DNA from 3 places in the Escherichia ruysiae genome. Region 3 is predicted to be linked to each of the others. Evidence: predicted binding sites of a transcription regulator. Region 3 holds the regulator's gene; each other region holds the start of a gene.
The links. The regulator PurR, encoded in region 3, represses purine synthesis genes. The targets are predictions, from matches to a motif close to CANGCAAACGTTTGCNTG.
Positions count from the first base shown of each region.

Region 1: the regulator PurR is predicted to act here: its motif matches at 1,741-1,758, upstream of gltS (sodium/glutamate symporter).
Region 2: the regulator PurR is predicted to act here: its motif matches at 2,260-2,277, upstream of glyA (serine hydroxymethyltransferase).

Region 1 covers NZ_JAVIWS010000001.1:2,537,055-2,540,341, reverse strand. The annotation lists gene RGV86_RS12310 (AsmA family protein) at 1-177, opposite strand, end outside; gene xanP (xanthine/proton symporter XanP) at 298-1,689, opposite strand; gene gltS (sodium/glutamate symporter) at 1,969-3,174, shown strand.
Region 2 covers NZ_JAVIWS010000001.1:1,362,549-1,365,835, forward strand. The annotation lists gene RGV86_RS06800 (ROK family protein) at 1-825, shown strand, start outside; gene glyA (serine hydroxymethyltransferase) at 889-2,142, opposite strand; gene hmpA (NO-inducible flavohemoprotein) at 2,470-3,287, shown strand, end outside.
Region 3 covers NZ_JAVIWS010000001.1:244,796-248,082, reverse strand. The annotation lists gene RGV86_RS01345 (MFS transporter) at 1-799, opposite strand, end outside; gene cydH (cytochrome bd-I accessory subunit CydH) at 965-1,054, opposite strand; gene purR (HTH-type transcriptional repressor PurR) at 1,352-2,377, shown strand; gene punR (DNA-binding transcriptional activator PunR) at 2,374-3,287, opposite strand, start outside.

The DNA.
Region 1 (3,287 bases), 2.3 Mb from region 3:
TGGTGCGGAAAACCGGTGATCCATCGCTCCGAAGGTCAAATGATAGTCGCTATTCCTGGAAATCCATGCGCTGATATGCTCTGCTCCCCAGCGGGTTTGCAGCAGGAAATAGAGGCCAGCGATCGCCACGAATAGCGCGATGAAAATGTAGAGAAGCAGCTTCCCAATAAATTTCATGGTCTTCCATCCCGTGAAATGCACATAAGGGAGTTATGCACGATTTACGCGCATTCCTCAAGGCGGGAATGGAGAAAGCGAGTGGCTACGGCGGTAAAGAATTTTACCGCCGTGAGTGGATTACTGTTTTTCTGGCGGGAAAATCAGGTTCAGCACAATGGCAGTGATACCGCCAGCGGCGATCCCGGAGGAGAGCAGGTTTTTCAGCCAGTCAGGGGCAAACTGCAAAATCAGCGGCTGCTGAGAAACGCCCAGACCGACCGCCAGCGACAGCGCGATAATCAGAATGGCCCGACGATTCAGCGGTTCACGAGAAACGATACGCACACCTGATGCGGCGATAGTACCAAACATCACCAGCGTAGCGCCGCCAAGTACCGGCTCCGGAATATGCTGCACAAAACCGCTCACAGCCGGGAACAGGCCGAGCACAATCAGCATCAGTGCGACGACAAAACCGACATAACGGCTGGCAACACCGGTCAACTGGATCACACCGTTGTTCTGCCCGAAGCAGGAGTTCGGGAAGGTGTTAAACACCGCCGATACAAACGAGTTCAGGCCGTTTGCCAGCACGCCGCCTTTCAGGCGTTTCATGTACAGCGGACCAGAAACCGGTTGTTCGGAAACGTCGGAGGTGGCGGTGATATCGCCAATAGTTTCCAGCGAGGTGATCATAAAGACCAGCATCAGCGGCAACAGCAAACTCCATTCAATACCAAGCCCGTAATAGAGCGGTGTTGGCACCATAATCAGTTCTTGCGTCATCGGCTCGTTGCTTTCTGGCAACATGCCCATAAACCACGCCAGCGCATATCCGGCTGCCATCGCAATCACCAGCGAGGCCACGCGTAAGTAAGGGTTACGTTGACGGTTAAGCAGAATGATTAAAGCTAAGACCACGCCCGCCAGCAGCAAATTTTTCGGCGCGCCAAAGGTGTTATCGTTCATGGCCGCATAACCGCCGCCAATGGACGTTAACCCAACCTGTATTAGCGACAGGCCGATAATCATTACAACGACGCCAGAAACCAGAGGCGTAATAATGCGGCGCGCCAGATGTAAAACGCGGGAGATTACCATTTCGGTGCAACTTGCCAGCATCAGTGTGCCGAAGAGCGCCGCCATCATGGTAGGAACATCGGCGCCACCGGTCTTCAGTGCCGTTCCGCCCATAATTAGCGGAGCAACGAAGTTAAAGCTGGTGCCCTGAATAGACAATAACCCGGAACCAACCGGCCCCCAGGCTTTAATCTGAATAATCGACGCCACACCGGAAGCAAACAGCGACATACTAATAATGTGTTGCGTGTCCTGTGCTGGTAAACCCAGCGCCTGGCAAATTAACAGTGCTGGCGTGATTACCGCGACAAACATCGCCAGCAGATGCTGACAGGCGGCAAACAGAGTTTGAGCAAGCGGCGGACGATCTTCAAGACGATAAATCAGTTCGCTGTTTTGAGTCTGCGCAACCGGTTGCGCATTTTCTGACTCTAGGGTGGAAACAGACATCGAAAACAATCCCGTGGTGGCAAAGCGGGCATTTTAGCTGACCGAAAGGTAAAAGCAAACGTTTGCCATGCATTCTTCTAAATATTTAAATGCGATAAATGCACTTTTTTATATAACTTTTGGTTGTTTTCTGCTTAAAATCCATGCCATTTTTTTATTTTCAGCTGAGAATTCGAACCGGGATAGCATGACTCGATACTCGTCATATTTCGCCCTAATGCACATGCGCGATGAAGTATGACGAGTGTGAAAGAGTGGTGCGGACACAAAGGAGTAACTATGTTTCATCTCGATACTTTAGCAACGCTTGTTGCAGCAACCCTGACGTTGCTGCTCGGGCGCAAGTTGGTCCATTCCGTCTCCTTTCTGAAGAAATACACCATACCTGAACCGGTTGCCGGAGGGTTGCTGGTGGCACTGGCGCTGCTGGTGCTGAAAAAAAGTATGGGCTGGGAAGTCAATTTTGATATGTCCCTGCGCGATCCGTTGATGCTGGCATTCTTCGCAACCATTGGTCTGAATGCCAATATTGCCAGCCTGCGTGCCGGTGGGCGTGTGGTGGGGATTTTCCTCATCGTGGTTGTTGGCTTACTGGTGATGCAAAATGCCATCGGCATTGGGATGGCTAGCCTGTTAGGGCTTGATCCGCTGATGGGGCTGCTGGCCGGTTCTATTACGCTTTCCGGCGGCCACGGTACAGGTGCTGCGTGGAGTAAATTGTTCATTGAACGTTATGGCTTCACCAACGCGACGGAAGTGGCGATGGCCTGTGCAACGTTTGGTCTGGTGCTGGGCGGCTTGATTGGGGGGCCGGTGGCGCGGTATCTGGTGAAGCACTCCACCACGCCAAACGGTATTCCGGATGACCAGGAAGTCCCCACCGCATTTGAAAAGCCGGACGTGGGGCGCATGATCACTTCGCTGGTACTGATTGAAACCATCGCGCTGATTGCTATCTGTCTGACGGTGGGGAAAATTGTTGCGCAACTTTTGGCTGGCACAGCTTTTGAATTGCCGACCTTCGTTTGCGTGCTGTTTGTGGGCGTGATTCTGAGTAACGGTCTGTCAATGATGGGCTTTTACCGCGTCTTTGAGCGTGCGGTATCGGTGTTGGGTAACGTAAGTCTGTCGTTGTTCCTGGCGATGGCGTTGATGGGGCTGAAACTTTGGGAGCTGGCTTCGCTGGCGCTGCCGATGCTGGCGATTCTGGTCGCACAGACCATCTTCATGGCGTTGTACGCCATCTTTGTCACCTGGCGCATGATGGGCAAAAACTACGATGCGGCGGTGCTGGCTGCGGGTCACTGTGGTTTTGGCCTTGGTGCAACGCCCACGGCAATTGCCAACATGCAGGCGATTACCGAACGCTTTGGCCCGTCGCACATGGCCTTCCTGGTGGTGCCGATGGTCGGTGCGTTCTTTATCGATATCGTTAACGCGCTGGTGATTAAGCTGTATTTGATGTTGCCGATTTTTGCGGGGTAACCGATGAAGCGGCGGTATAAGTGCCGCCGCAACAAAGACAAATGCCTGATACGCTTCGCTTATCTGGCCTACGTAATAATTCTCAATTTATTGATTTTGTGAGTTTTTTGTAG
Region 2 (3,287 bases), 1.1 Mb from region 3:
GAAATCGAAAAATGCTGGCATCGCCACCGTAAATTGTGGCCGGGTCGTACCATCAATCTGGCGCTGGCAATCCACGGTCAGGTTGATCCAGTGACCGGTGTGTCGCAAACCATGCCGCAAGCGCCGTGGACTACGCCGGTTGAGGTGAAGTATCTGCTGGAAGAGAAGCTCGGCATTCGGGTGATGGTCGATAATGACTGTGTGATGCTGGCGCTGGCGGAGAAATGGCAAAATAATTCGCAGGGACGGGATTTCTGCGTAATCAACGTTGATTACGGCATTGGCTCGTCGTTCGTGATTAACGAGCAAATTTATCGCGGCAGTCTGTATGGCAGCGGACAGATTGGTCACACCATCGTTAACCCGGATGGCGTCGCCTGCGACTGCGGGCGTTATGGCTGTCTGGAAACCGTCGCCTCGTTAAGCGCATTTAAAAAGCAGGCGCGGGTATGGCTAAAATCACAACCGGTTAATACTCAGCTTGATCCCGAAAAACTGACTACCGCGCAATTAATCGCTGCCTGGCAGAGCGGAGAACCGTGGGTCACCAGTTGGGTTGACCGCTCTGCCAACGCTATAGGATTGAGTCTGTATAACTTCCTCAACATCCTCAATATTAATCAGATTTGGTTGTATGGTCGCAGTTGCGCCTTTGGCGAGAACTGGCTTAATACCATAATTCGCCAGACGGGATTTAACCCGTTCGACCGCGACGAAGGGCCGAGCGTAAAAGCGACACAGATTGGCTTCGGGCAATTAAGCCGCGCACAACAGGTGCTGGGGATTGGCTATTTGTATGTTGAGGCGCAGTTACGACAGATTTGATGGTGTGATAACGTAAAAAGGCTTCCCGGAGGAAGCCTTTTTTCAACAGATTAACCGTTTCGCTTATGCGTAAACCGGGTAACGTGCGCAGATGTCGAGAACTTTACCTTTGATACGCTCGATAACGGCTTCATCATTGATGCTGTCCAGCACGTCACACATCCAGCCAGCCAGTTCTTTCGCTTCTGCTTCTTTGAAGCCGCGACGCGTAATCGCCGGGGTACCCACGCGAATACCGGAGGTCACAAACGGGCTCTTCGGATCGTTCGGTACGCTGTTTTTGTTGACGGTGATGTTAGCACGGCCCAGAGCGGCGTCTGCTTCTTTACCGGTCAGGTTTTTATCAACCAGATCAACCAGGAACAGGTGGTTATCAGTGCCGCCGGAAACCACTTTGTAGCCGCGTTCCAGGAACACTTCTACCATCGCTTTAGCGTTTTTAGCGACCTGCTGCTGGTAAGTTTTGAACTCAGGCTCCATCGCTTCTTTCAGAGCAACCGCTTTACCGGCGATTACGTGCATCAACGGACCGCCCTGACCACCAGGGAAAACGGCAGAGTTCAGTTTTTTGTACAGCTCTTCGCTACCACCTTTCGCCAGGATCAGACCGCCGCGCGGACCCGCCAGGGTTTTGTGAGTGGTGGTAGTAACAACGTGAGCATGAGGAACTGGGTTCGGGTAGACGCCAGCAGCAACCAGGCCCGCAACGTGCGCCATATCAACGAACAGGTAAGCACCGATGCTGTCAGCGATTTCACGCATTTTCGCCCAGTCCACCACGCCGGAATATGCAGAGAAGCCACCGATAATCATTTTCGGTTTGTGTTCTTTGGCTTGTTTTTCCAGATCGGCGTAGTCGATATGACCGGTAGCATCGATACCGTAAGGAACGATGTTGTACAGTTTACCGGAGAAGTTAACCGGAGAACCGTGAGTCAGGTGACCGCCATGCGCCAGGTTCATACCCAGAACGGTATCACCTGGTTCCAGCAGCGCGGTGTAGACCGCAAAGTTAGCCTGGGAGCCGGAGTGCGGCTGGACGTTAGCGTAGTCAGCGCCGAACAGTTCTTTCGCACGATCGATCGCCAGTTGTTCAACGATATCAACATACTCGCAACCGCCGTAGTAGCGTTTGCCCGGATAACCTTCAGCATATTTGTTGGTCAGCTGAGAACCCTGCGCCTGCATTACGCGCGGGCTGGTGTAGTTTTCGGAGGCGATCAGTTCGATGTGCTCTTCCTGACGTACTTTTTCCTGCTCCATAGCCTGCCACAGTTCGGCATCATAATCGGCAATGTTCATTTCACGCTTTAACATCCGCATCTCCTGACTCAGCTAACAATAAAATTTTTGGCCTTTATAGGCGGTCCTGTTGGACAACGGCGAACAGTATAACCGAATCATTGTGCGATAACAGGTCTTGACAAAGGAATTTACGCAAACGATTACCTTCAGGCTGCGCAAGGCTTTGGAGAATAAAGAGCTTGCAACCGGAAACGGATTTCTTTTCAGGTTTGTGATGCAAATTTTTCACTTCATCACATTCTTAATGAAAAACCCCAAAGAACCATTTACATTGCAGGGCTATTTTTTATAAGATGCATTTGAGATACATCAATTAAGATGCAAAAAAAGGAAGACCATATGCTTGACGCTCAAACCATCGCTACAGTAAAAGCCACCATCCCTTTACTGGTGGAAACGGGGCCAAAGTTAACCGCCCATTTCTACGACCGTATGTTTACTCATAACCCAGAACTCAAAGAAATTTTTAACATGAGTAACCAGCGTAATGGCGATCAACGTGAAGCCCTGTTTAACGCCATTGCCGCCTACGCCAGTAATATTGAAAACCTGCCTGCGCTGCTGCCAGCGGTAGAAAAAATCGCGCAGAAACACACCAGCTTCCAGATCAAACCGGAACAATACAACATCGTTGGCGAACACCTGTTGGCGACGCTGGACGAAATGTTCAGCCCGGGTCAGGAAGTGCTGAACGCGTGGGGGAAAGCCTATGGCGTGCTGGCAAATGTATTTATCAATCGCGAGGCGGAAATCTATAACGAAAACGCCAGCAAAGCCGGTGGCTGGGAAGGTACACGCGATTTCCGCATTGTGGCTAAAACGCCGCGCAGTGCGCTTATCACCAGCTTCGAACTGGAACCGGTCGACGGTGGCGCAGTGGCAGAATACCGTCCGGGGCAATATCTCGGTGTCTGGCTGAAACCGGAAGGTTTCCCGCATCAGGAAATTCGCCAATACTCTTTGACCCGCAAGCCGGATGGCAAAGGCTATCGTATTGCGGTGAAACGCGAAGAGGGTGGGCAGGTATCCAACTGGCTGCACAATCACGCCAATGTTGGCGATGTCGTGAAGCTGGTGGCTCCGGCGGGTGATTTCTTTATGGATGTGACAAACGACACACCGGTAACCTTAATCTCTGCCGGTGTCGGTCAAACGCC
Region 3 (3,287 bases):
CGTTAACTGAACGATCTGCAAGTTTGCCGCCGAGAAAGTTACCGATAGAGAATCCGACACCAATCAGCACCAGCATTGCAGTGACGAACACCGGCGTTGCGTGAGTGATACTTTGCAGTACCGGAGAAATATAGGTGTAGAGGGTGAACATTGCGCCAGCGCCCAGCACCGTCGTCAGCAATGCAGACAGCACCTGTGGACGCAACAGTACCGCCAGCTCTTTTTTCACGTCAGGCCGCGCCCCTGCGCCACCTTTAGGTAAAGAGAAGAACAGGCTCACCATTGAAATCACACCCAGCCCCGCCGTTGCCAGAAATGACATACGCCAGCCAATAGTTTCCCCAAGCCAGGTTGCCGCCGGAACGCCACCGATATTCGCCAGTGTTAAGCCCATAAACATAGTTGCAACTGCGCTGGCCTGTTTATGTTTTGGCACCACGCTTGCTGCCACGACAGACCCCAGACCAAAAAACGCCCCGTGATTCAGGCTGGTTAAAATGCGTGAAAGCATCAGCGTCATATAGTCCGGTGCGATGGCAGAAAGTACGTTACCGAGCGTGAAAATCGCCATCAGGAAAATCAGCGCACTACGGCGGGCACGATGAGAAAGCAGAAGCGTCATCAATGGCGCGCCAACCATCACGCCAACCGCATAGGCGCTGATTAACATTCCGGCAGCGGGAATCGAGACATCCACACCACGCGCAATAACGGGCAACAAGCCCATTGGCGAGAATTCCGTTGTCCCGATACCAAATGCGCCAATTGCCAGCGCCAGCAACGGATAGTTAATTTTCATGCCTAATCTCCACCTCTTCGCGTCATCACGCGATGTTCATCAAAGTGGCGAAAGCATGACATCAATCACAAAAGAATGAAAATAACAAAAAGAGAAAACACTTTTGCCATTTTGCTAACAAAGAGGAAGGAGATGTGAGGGAGAACGCGCTCCCTCGAGGGGAAATCAGTGTAGCGCGGCAGTCAAACCCACGGCCACGATCAAACCAAGAACGATAATGGTTGTTACCAGTGAAAATTTAAGGTCGGTGCTCATCAAGTTTTCTCCTTTTTATTACCCCACAAAAAGTGATATTACGCATTTTTACATACTGTGATGAAAAAATCTCCCGTCATTTATAATGATAAGTGTTTTTACTACTTCCCCTTTTCATCAAGATCGGCCAAAATTCCACGCTTACATTATTTGCGTACTGGCCATTGACCCCTTCCTGACGCTCTGTGTCATTTTCCCGGCGTACCGCAACACTTTTGTTGTGCGTAAGGTGTGTAAAGGCAAACGTTTACCTTGCGATTTTGCAGGAGCTGAAGTTAGGGTCTGGAGTGAAATGGAATGGCAACAATAAAAGATGTAGCGAAACGAGCAAACGTTTCCACTACAACTGTGTCACACGTAATCAACAAAACACGTTTCGTCGCTGAAGAAACGCGCAATGCTGTGTGGGCAGCGATCAAAGAATTACACTACTCCCCTAGCGCGGTGGCGCGTAGCCTGAAGGTTAACCACACCAAGTCTATCGGTTTGCTGGCGACCAGCAGCGAAGCGGCCTATTTCGCCGAAATCATTGAAGCGGTAGAAAAAAATTGCTTCCAGAAAGGCTACACGCTGATTCTGGGCAATGCGTGGAACAATCTTGAGAAACAGCGGGCTTATCTGTCGATGATGGCGCAAAAACGCGTCGATGGCCTGCTGGTGATGTGTTCGGAGTATCCGGAACCGTTGCTGGCGATGCTGGAAGAGTATCGCCATATCCCGATGGTGGTGATGGACTGGGGTGAAGCAAAAGCAGACTTTACCGATGCGGTTATCGATAACGCTTTTGAAGGCGGTTACATGGCCGGGCGCTATCTGATTGAACGCGGTCACCGCGAAATTGGCGTTATTCCTGGTCCTCTGGAGCGTAACACCGGTGCAGGTCGTTTGGCGGGCTTTATGAAAGCGATGGAAGAAGCCATGATCAAAGTGCCGGAAAACTGGATTGTGCAAGGTGACTTTGAGCCTGAATCAGGTTATCGCGCCATGCAGCAAATCCTGTCGCAACCACACAGACCTACCGCTGTCTTCTGTGGCGGCGATATTATGGCAATGGGCGCACTCTGTGCCGCTGATGAAATGGGGCTGCGCGTCCCGCAGGATGTTTCGCTGATCGGTTATGATAACGTGCGCAACGCTCGCTACTTTACCCCGGCACTGACCACTATCCATCAGCCAAAAGATTCGCTGGGTGAAACGGCGTTCAATATGCTGTTGGATCGTATCGTCAACAAACGCGAAGAACCGCAGTCAATTGAAGTTCATCCACGGTTGATTGAACGTCGCTCCGTGGCTGATGGCCCGTTCCGCGACTATCGTCGTTAATCACCCGTTGCGGGAGTCTCTTCCGGCTCCCGCAGCCACTCCTTATTCAGCGTCTCACTATCGCCGAGATACTCAAGCAACCAGGTTAAAGCAGGCGACATATCATTCTGCTGCCAGGTCAGACAACATGCTGAATCAGGGAATGGATTTTCCAGTTCTAGTGCTACCCACTTCCCCTCATTAAGCCACGGTTTGGCGAAATGTGTCGGCACCATACCGATGCATAACCCAGCCGAAATACACGTTGCCGATGATTCCCAGTCCGGTACAACAAGGCGCTTTTGGTTATCCAGCAGCCAGGTAATACGTTTTGGTAGCGTCCGCGAGGTGTCTTCGCGCACCAGCGATGGCCAGTTGCGCAACGTATCATCGCTGAATGGCCCATTCATTGACGCAAGCGGATGATGACGGGCAACAACACAACTCCAGCTCAACATCCCCATATCACGGAAGGCGTAACGACCGCCCACCGGAATCGCTCGTGTCGCGCCAATCGCCAGTTCCACGCGCCCGTCGGAAAGCGCATCCCAGACACCGTTAAATACTTCCTGAAATACCAGAAGTTCAACGTCATCAAAATGGCGATAGAAATCAACGATCATCTGCCGTGTACGTTCTGGCCTGACGATATTATCCACCGCAATGGCTAACTGACCGCGCCAGCCGTTCGCAATCTGCTGACATTGCTGGCGAGTGATCTGCATTTTTTTGACAACAGAGCGCCCTTCTTTGAGAAACCACGCCCCGGCAGCGGTCAGTTCCACATCACGATGACGCCGTTCAAAAAGCGGCACCGCCAGCCACTCTTCCAGCTGACGCACGGTATAGCTGACCGCTGAAGGAACGCGATGTAACTCCTGAGCCGCAGCACTAAAACTGCCATTACGCGCTACCGCATCAACCACTTCGA